2 linked regions of the Syntrophobacter fumaroxidans MPOB genome follow. The main gene of each other region encodes a partner of the protein of the gene in region 2 in a complex. Links are inferred from orthologs where the notes say so. Each region holds a gene or a part of one and is shown on either strand. Other genes may lie near its edges.

Region 1 (4,499 bases), 440 kb from region 2 along the record:
TCCCCTCGCTCACCGGACATTCGGGACGTTTCCGGAGGGCACCGTTCGCGTTTCGCCGGGGTATGCGACGACCGCGGCGGATATGGAGCGGCTTGCCGAGGCGATACGGGACCTGGCGTTGCTTCGCCGCCGATGAGCGGGAGTCGGGTCCGGTCGCCCGATGCCACGGTCTGTGTTTCTCCATCGTGACCATGAATACGCAGGCTCGCACCGCGTGTGAAATGTGCAGCGAAAGGATTGTTCCTGAAATGATACGCAAGGCAAGAATTGTCGATGTGCCCAACATCCAGAAGACACTGGGGGTCTTCGCACAGAACGGGAAGCTCCTGGCCCGTTCGCTGAGCGAGTTGTACACGAATCTGCGCGACATGTTCGTCGCCGTGGACGAGGAAACCGGGGAGGTGGTGGGGAGCTGCAGTCTGCACATCATCTGGGAAAACCTGGCGGAGATCAGGTCGCTCGCCGTGTTGAATTCTCACCAGGGGCGCGGGATCGGTCGGGGGCTCGTGCAGGCGTGTATCGACGAAGCCGTTGAGCTGGGGCTGAAGCAGCTTTTCACCTTGACCTATGAAGTGGAGTTCTTCCAATGCCTGGGTTTCCAGGTGGTGGACAAGAACATTTTCCCCCAGAAGATATGGGCGGATTGCCTTCATTGCCCGAAGTTTCCGAATTGCGATGAGGTCGCACTGGTCCTGGACCTGTGACGGCCGCGCCGGGGGCGCGCAAGTCGTCCGTTTTCCGATGGATTTGCAAAGTCGGGGAACGTGGGTTATATAAGCGGTTGTCATCCGGGTGGATGGACATGGGCACGCGCGGCGTGCCTTTGTTTTGAATGGCGATGGGTATGAAACGATTGTGTTCCGGGAGGAAAGTGCGGCGAAATGCTAACGGACATCCTCAAGAAGATATTTGGCAGCCAGAATGAGAGAATCCTCAAGCGGATTGCTCCTCTGGTGGATGAGATCAATTCGTACGAGCCCGTTATGCGCAAGTTGAGTGACGCGGCGCTCAAGGCGAAAACTCCGGAATTCAAACAGCGCATCGCAAACGGCGAACCTCTGGACGATCTCCTGCCCGAGGCGTTTGCGGTGGCCCGCGAGGGCGCGGTGCGGACCCTCGGGATGCGTCCGTTCGACGTGCAGATGATCGGGGGCATCGTGCTGCACGAGGGCATGATTGCGGAAATGAAGACGGGCGAAGGCAAGACGCTGGTCGCGGTCATGCCCATCTATTTGAACGCGCTGACCGGGCGGGGAGTGCACCTGGTTACGGTCAACGATTACCTGGCGCGGCGTGACAGCGAATGGATGGGCCAGGTTTACAAGTTCCTGGGGCTTTCGGTGGGGTGCATCGTTCACGGACTGGACGATCCCGAGCGCAAGGAAGCTTACGGCGCCGATGTGACTTACGGGACCAACAACGAGTACGGATTCGACTACCTGCGGGACAATATGAAATTCCGCATCGAGGATATGGTTCAGCGGGAGCTGAACTATGCCATTGTGGACGAGGTCGACAGTATTCTCATCGACGAGGCCCGGACCCCGCTCATCATCTCCGGTCCGGCGGAGAAGTCCACGGCGCTCTACTACAATATCAACAGGATCATCCCCCAGCTCAAACCCGAAACTCATTACACCAAGGAAGAGAAAAGCCGCACCGTGGCTCTGACTGAGGACGGGGTGACCAGAACGGAGAAGCTGCTCGGCGTCGACAACCTCTACGATCCGAGACAGATCGACATCCTGCATCACGTTCAACAGGCTCTGCGCGCCCATGTGCTGTTCAAACGGGACGTCGACTACATCGTGAAGGACGGCAAAGTGATCATCGTCGATGAATTCACCGGCCGGCTCATGCCCGGTCGCCGTTACAGCGAGGGGCTGCACCAGGCGCTGGAAGCCAAGGAAAACGTGCACATCGAAAACGAGAACCAGACCCTGGCCTCCATCACCTTCCAGAACTACTTCCGAATGTTCGACAAGCTGGCGGGCATGACCGGCACGGCGGAAACCGAAGCCGCCGAGTTCGCCAAGATATACAAGCTCGAGGTTGTCGTCATCCCGACGCACCGGAAGATGATCCGGGAAGACTATGCCGACTGCATCTACAGGACCGAGGCCGAGAAATTCCGAGCCGTGGCCGAGGAAATCAAGGAAGCATACGCCGTCAAGCGCCCGGTCCTGGTCGGCACGGTCAACATCGCGAAGTCCGAGAAACTGAGCGGCATACTGAAGCGGCAGGGCGTTCCCCACCAGGTGCTCAATGCCAAGCACCACGAGAAGGAAGCGGAGATCGTGGCTCTGGCCGGGCAGCCGGGGGCGGTCACCATCTCCACGAACATGGCCGGTCGAGGAACCGATATCGTGCTGGGGCCCGGCGTCGTGGATGTGGGAGGGCTCCACATCATCGGAACCGAGCGCCATGAAGCCCGCCGCATCGACAACCAACTCAGAGGCCGGTCGGGCAGGCAGGGGGATCCCGGGTCGTCACGGTTCTACCTGTCCCTGGAAGACGATCTGATGCGGATCTTTGCGGCGGACCGGCTGTCGGGCCTCATGCAGAGAATCGGAATGAAGGAAGACGAGCCCATCGAACATCGCCTCATCACCAAGGCCATCGAAAACGCCCAGAGCAAGGTGGAAGCTCAGAACTTCAGTATCCGCAAACAGTTGCTCGAATACGACGATGTCATGAACCAGCAGCGCGAGGTGATCTACCGCCAGCGCCGCGAGGCCTTGCAGGGCGAAAACCTCAAGCCGGTTGTCCTCGATATGATCGAAGACCTGCTGGAGGGGATCCTGGCGGAAACCGCGGACGAGAAGCACTATGCGGAGGACTGGGACCTGGAAAAAATCAATTCCGAGGTCTTGCGCCTGTTCGGGCTCCAGATGAACCTGACGGTCGAATCCCTGGGCGACATCGAATACGAGGAGTTTCGGGATTCGCTGCTGGAAAGGCTCACGAAACGCTACGAAGCCCGCGAGCAGGAATTCGGCGAGTCCATGATGCGGGAGCTCGAAAGCTACCTCCTGCTCCAGACGGTGGATACTTACTGGAAAGACCACCTGCTCAACATGGATCATCTCAAGGAGGGCATCGGTCTGCGCGGTTACGGGCAGCAGGATCCGCTCATCGCCTACAAACGGGAAGGACACGCCCTGTTTGACGAGATGATCGAGCGGATCAAGGAGGAGACGATACGGCTGCTTTTCCACATCCAGATCCAACGCGAGGAACAGCTGGATGAGCTCCGGAAGGAGCAGGAAGACCAGCCGATGTTTTTCGGACCGGCCGAGGGGGCCGGGCAGAAGCCCCAGACCAGGAAAGATCGAAAGGTGGGACGAAATGACCCCTGTCCATGCGGAAGCGGAAAGAAGTACAAAAAGTGTTGCGGTAAGTAGTCGGCCGTTCGTCGTGCAGGGCTTCAAAACAGCGGCGGCCGCGTGCGGGATGCGCTACCGGGGCCGTCCCGATCTGGCTTTGATCATGGTGGATTCCGAGGCGGGGGGAACAGCCGCCGGCGTCTTCACCACCAACCGGTTCACCGCCGCTCCGGTGGAGCTGTGCAAGAACCACCTGGAATCCCCCTCCATTCGGGCCATCCTCATCAACGCCGGGATTGCCAACGCCTGCACGGGAGAAGAAGGGTACCGAAGAGCCCTGGAGATGGCGCGCGCGGCCGGTGAAGCCATGAAAGCCCCCGCAGGTTCGGTGCTCGTCGCATCGACCGGCGTGATCGGAATGCAGGTGGATCCGGAGCCCGTGCGCCGGGAAATGCGCGGGCTGGTGGAATCCGCGCGCCCGGACAGGTGGGATGAGGTGGCCCGGGCCATCATGACCACCGACACGGTGCCCAAGATGTCGAGCGCCACGGTGGAAATCGGCGGACGGCGGGTCACCGTCGGCGGCGTGGCCAAGGGTTCCGGAATGATCGCCCCGAACATGGCCACCCTGTTGGCATTCGTATGCACCGATGCCGCGGTGGAACGACGGGTCCTGGACCACTGGCTGCGGTCCGGGGCGGAACGGTCTTTCAACTGCATCACCGTCGACGGGGACACCAGCACGAACGATTCGCTGATCGCCCTGGCGAGCGGAGCGGCGGGAAACCCCGTGCTGGCCGACGTTGCCGGCCCCGAGAGTGTCCTTTTCGGGCAGGCGCTGGAAGCAGTGCTCGTCGATCTGGCCAAAAAGGTCGTGATCGACGGGGAGGGCGCCACAAAGTTCATCGAAATCGAGATCGTGGGTGCCCCGGACGAACGAAGCGCCAAAACGGTGGCTTTGACCGTCGCCAATTCGCCACTGGTGAAGACCGCCTTTTTCGGTGAGGATGCCAACTGGGGCAGAATCGTCTGCGCCGCCGGAAGAGCCGGTGTCGATTTGAACCCGGATCGGGTGGCGCTGTACTTTGACGGGCTGTGCGTGTTTCGAGAGGGGACCCCGGTGCCCGGCGCGGAGGTGGAGGAACGCGCGGCGTCGGCTTTCCGCCGGAAGGA
Region 2 (4,308 bases):
GGTGCACGGTGTCAGCGAGGGTTTCGTGATCTCTCTCGAAATCCAGGGGACCGGTTACCGTGCCGACGCTCAGAACAATGTGCTGAACCTGAGCCTCGGGTATTCACACCCGATCCAGTTCGTCCTGCCGGAAGGCATCAAGGGCGCCGTCGATCGCAACACCATTCGGCTCGAAGGAATCGATAAAGAGCTGCTCGGCCAGACGGCCGCCCGCATTCGCGCTCTTCGCCCCGCCGAACCTTACAAAGGCAAGGGCATTCGTTATGCGGGCGAGCACATTCACCGCAAGGTCGGCAAGACCGGCTCCAAGAAGTAAGCACAGGGGAGAAAAGACAGATGGCTGACAAGACGAACCCACGGGAAACGGCCCGCCTGAAGCGCAAGAAAAGGATCCGGAAGAAGCTCCAGGGAGCTCCCGAACGTCCGAGACTCACCGTTTTCCGAAGCGATAAGCATATCTACGCCCAGATCGTGGACGACACGCGCGGCTCCACGCTCGTGTCCGCGTGCACCCTGTCCCCCGATTACAAGGAAATGGAAGCTTTGAAGGGGAAGGTCGGAGCCGCCAAACGAGTTGGAGAGCTGATTGCACGCAAGGCCCTGGAAAAAGGCATCACAAAGGTTGTCTTCGATCGCAACGGCTACATTTATCACGGCCGCGTGCAGGCCCTGGCGGACGCCGCCCGGCAGGCGGGCTTGGACTTTTAGGGACTTTGTGCCGCTCATAAGGAGACAGACAATTGATAGCTTTGGAATCAAGCCAACTGCAACTGATAGACAAAGTGGTCCACATCAGCAGAGTGGCCAAGGTGGTCAAAGGTGGCCGTCGTTTCTCGTTCAGTGCCATAGTGGTCGTCGGTGACGGCAACGGCCGGGTCGGGTTCAGCCTTGGCAAGGCCAATGAAGTGCCGGAAGCCATTCGCAAGGGCATGGAATCCGCCAAGCGCACCATGTTCGAAGTGCCGCTGGTCAACGCCACCATCCCGCATGAGGTGCTCGGGCGTTTTGGAGCCGCTTCGGTGGTGCTCAAGCCGGCCTCGGCGGGCACGGGGGTGATTGCAGGGGGCGCGGTCCGTGCCATCATGGAAGCGGCGGGCATTCACAATATTTTGACCAAGTGCATCGGATCGAGGAACCCTCATAACGTCGTCAAGGCCACGCTCGAGGGTCTGCGCCGGCTCCGCAACGTGGAACTGGTCGCAAAGCTGCGCGGGCGTGAAGTGCACGAGATTCGAGATTAGCGGATCCTGAGGGGATCTTCCGGCGGGCCGGATGACCTCACCGGTTGGCGGGGAGGCCCGAACCGCGAATTTTTGTTACAAGGAACTCAGCTCATGGCAAAGTCTATCCAGGTCAAATTGGTTCGAAGCCCCATCGGCCGCCCTGAGAAACACCGCAAGGTGCTCCAGGCCCTGGGGCTCACACGACTCAACAAGACGGTGAACCTTCATGCCACCCCTGCCGTCGCCGGGGCCGTGAAGAAGGTGATCCACATGGTTGAAGTCAAGGAGCTTTAGGCGCTCCGTCTACCTCTATCCGACAGGAATGGGTGTTTTCATGAAACTTGACGATCTGGCTCCGGCTCCCGGAGCGAAAACCAATAGGAAGCGTTTGGGACGTGGGTCCGGCTCGGGACTGGGGAAAACTGCGGGACGAGGCCACAAGGGGCAGAAGTCCCGGTCCGGCGGCGGCACTCCACCCTGGTTTGAAGGCGGCCAGATGCCCCTGCAGCGCCGGGTGCCCAAGCGTGGCTTCACGAATATCTTCAAGACGCGATACGAGGTCGTGAATGTCGGTGACCTGGAGCGCTTTCCGAGCGGGTCCGAAGTCGGACCGGACGAACTGAGAAAGGTCGGGCTGGTCAAGAAAATTCGCGATGGGATCAAGCTCCTCGCCGATGGCGACATCGCTTCTCCGCTCACCATCCGCGTGCATAAGGCCAGTGATTCTGCGGTCCGGAAGATAGAAGCGGCAGGGGGCCGCGTGGAGCTGATTCCTTCACAAAAGGGGAACTAAGCGGTGCTAACCGGTTTTGCCAATATCGGTCGAATTCCCGAACTGAAACGTCGGATCTTGGTGACACTGGCTCTCCTGGCGGTTTACCGCGTTGGAGCGCACATTCCGACTCCCGGCATCAACGGCGACGCCCTGGCGGCATTTTTCAAACAGCTTTCGGGAACCTTGCTCGGGCTCTTCGACATGTTTTCGGGGGGCGCCTTGAGTCAGCTCTCCGTTTTCTCGCTCGGCATCATGCCTTACATCAGCGCTTCGATTATCCTGCAGCTTCTGACCGTGGTCATTCCCACCCTGGAACGACTGAGCAAGGAAGGGGATGCCGGGCGCCGCAAGATCACTCAGTATACCCGCTATGGGACGGTGATTCTGAGCGTGATCCAGGGTTTCGCCATCGGGGTCGGCCTGGAGGGGATGACCGGACCGGGCGGCGAAATCGTGGTGCTCCATCCCGGCTGGGGATTCCGCTTGACGACCGTTCTCACGCTCACCGCCGGTACCGCGTTCATCATGTGGCTGGGCGAACAGATCACCGAGCGCGGCATAGGAAACGGCATCTCTCTGATCATCTTCGCCGGCATCGTCGCGGGCATACCCAACGCCTTGGAGAACACCGTCCGAATGGTGACCATGGGTGAGATGAGCGCATTCCTGCTCCTTGGCCTGGCGGCCTTCATGCTCGCGGTGGTGGCCGTCATCATTTTCATGGAGCGCGGGCAGCGACGGATACCGGTTCAATATGCCAAGCGCGTCGTTGGAAGGCGCGTTTACGGGGGGCAGAACACGCACATCCCCCTCAAGATCAACACCTCGGGTGTCATTCCACCCATTTTCGCCTCCTCGATCATGATGTTCCCGGGAACCGTGGGCAGTTTCATCAAGACTCCCTGGATGGAGTGGATCGCCAACGCCCTGGGCCCGGGCCAGTGGCTCCATTCGATTCTGTATGTCGCGTTGATCGTGTTCTTCTGCTTTTTTTACACGGCAATCGTTTTCAATCCCCTTGACGTGGCCGACAATATGAAGAAATACGGCGGGTTCATTCCGGGAATACGTCCCGGTCGGCCCACGGCCGAATACATCGACAAGGTGTTGAGCCGTATCACCGTTGGAGGCGCCGTCTACATTTCGGCGGTCTGCGTGCTGCCCACGATACTCATCTCGCGCTTTGCGGTCCCCTTCTATTTCGGCGGCACGGCCCTGCTCATCGTCATCGGTGTGGCAATGGATACCCTGGCTCAGATTGAAGCACACATGCTCTCGCGACACTACGAAGGTTTTCTGAAAAAAGGACGCCTTCGTGGTCGAAGATGATCGGCATTCCCCCCCCCACCATGATGCCGGGACATTCGTTGCGTTTGGAAGGAGTTGAACATTTGACCAGCGCAGCTTGACAATGGAGGAAAAGGTTATGAACATCATACTGTTAGGCCCCCCGGGAGCCGGCAAGGGAACCCAGGCGAGCCGTCTGATCGGCAAGTATGCGATACCGCAGATTTCGACGGGCGACATGCTCCGGGCCGCACTCAAGGAAGGAACACCGCTCGGGTTGGAAGCCAAGAAGTACATGGACCAGGGGGCGCTCGTACCCGATAGTGTGGTGATTGGTCTCGTGAAAGAACGCATCCAGAAGCCCGACTGTTCGAAAGGTTACATGCTGGATGGGTTTCCTCGCAATGTCAGCCAGGCTGAAGCGCTCGACATGATGCTGGGAGAGCTCAAGCAGCGGATCGACGGCGTCGTGTGCATCGAGGTTCCGAACAAGGAACTGCTCGGACGTCTCACGGGAAGGCGCACCTGTCGCAGTTGCGGCGCCGGCTTCCACGTGATGTTCGATCCGCCCAAAACGGACGGCAAGTGTGACAAGTGCGGAGGGGAGTTGTACCAGCGTGACGACGACAACGAGGCGACGGTGTCGTCGCGCCTGAAGGTATATGAAGATCAGACCAAGCCGCTCATCGATTACTACGAAAAGCAGGGCAAGCTGCGCCGGATCGACGGCGTGGGGAGCATGGATGCGATTTTTGGCCGGATCACGGCCATTCTCGGATAGAAAGAGGACGGACTTTGATCGTACTGAGATCTCAGCGGGAGATCGAAAAGATCAGAACGGCATGCAAGATAGTGGCTGAGATCCTCCAACACCTGAAGGAACATGTTCGGCCGGGGGCCACGACATGGGACTTGAACGCCTTGAGTGAGGATTTGGCGGCCAGGAAGAAGGCTGTGCCTGCATTCAAGGGGTACCAGGGTTATCCTTTCGCCTTGTGCACTTCGATCAACTGCGAGGTGGTT

Evidence for each region.
Region 1: the proteins of secY (region 2) and secA are in contact, whole or in part, in a crystal structure (PDB 3DIN), measured with the Thermotoga maritima proteins. The link is inferred for Syntrophobacter fumaroxidans MPOB from one-to-one orthologs. Residues at the interface, in WP_004081795.1 of Thermotoga maritima: Glu108, Gly109, Glu110, Glu111, Ala236, Glu237, Arg238, Arg239, Ile240, Thr241, Ile242, Gln243, Tyr244, Ala245, Arg246, Arg247, Val248, Thr249, Gly250, Arg251, Arg252, Val253, Tyr254, Gly256, Ala257, Ser258, Thr259, Tyr260, Leu261, Pro262; in WP_004082002.1 of Thermotoga maritima: Glu261, Ala262, Arg263, Lys300, Ala301, Arg302, Thr303, Ile304, Ile305, Leu323, Tyr324, Asp325, Pro326, Val329, Ser330, Tyr333, Ile336, Lys340, Phe345, Val349, Glu363, Phe364, Tyr374, Ser375, Gly376, Gly377, Glu393, Ile395, Thr482, Ser483.

What each region holds. Positions count from the first base shown.
Region 1 is NC_008554.1:1,486,048-1,490,546, reverse strand. Bases 526-3,642 are described here. They hold secA (preprotein translocase subunit SecA), read left to right. Parts: upstream 526-881; coding sequence 882-3,404; downstream 3,405-3,642. Other genes in these bases: argJ (bifunctional glutamate N-acetyltransferase/amino-acid acetyltransferase ArgJ), read left to right, coding at 3,349-3,642; SFUM_RS06275 (N-acetyltransferase), read left to right, coding at 526-704. Outside these bases: SFUM_RS06280 (cysteine desulfurase), read left to right, coding at 1-136; more of SFUM_RS06275, read left to right, coding at 249-525; more of argJ, read left to right, coding at 3,643-4,499. UniProt on the Escherichia coli protein: Required for protein export, interacts with the SecYEG preprotein conducting channel.
Region 2 is NC_008554.1:1,924,707-1,929,014, forward strand. The notes cover bases 1,248-4,173. They hold secY (preprotein translocase subunit SecY), read left to right. Parts: upstream 1,248-2,019; coding sequence 2,020-3,327; downstream 3,328-4,173. Other genes in these bases: rpmD (50S ribosomal protein L30), read left to right, coding at 1,335-1,517; rplO (50S ribosomal protein L15), read left to right, coding at 1,558-2,016; SFUM_RS08155 (adenylate kinase), read left to right, coding at 3,425-4,066; map (type I methionyl aminopeptidase), read left to right, coding at 4,081-4,173. In the rest of the region: rplF (50S ribosomal protein L6), read left to right, coding at 1-316; rplR (50S ribosomal protein L18), read left to right, coding at 337-708; rpsE (30S ribosomal protein S5), read left to right, coding at 741-1,241; more of map, read left to right, coding at 4,174-4,308. UniProt on the Escherichia coli protein: The central subunit of the protein translocation channel SecYEG. Consists of two halves formed by TMs 1-5 and 6-10.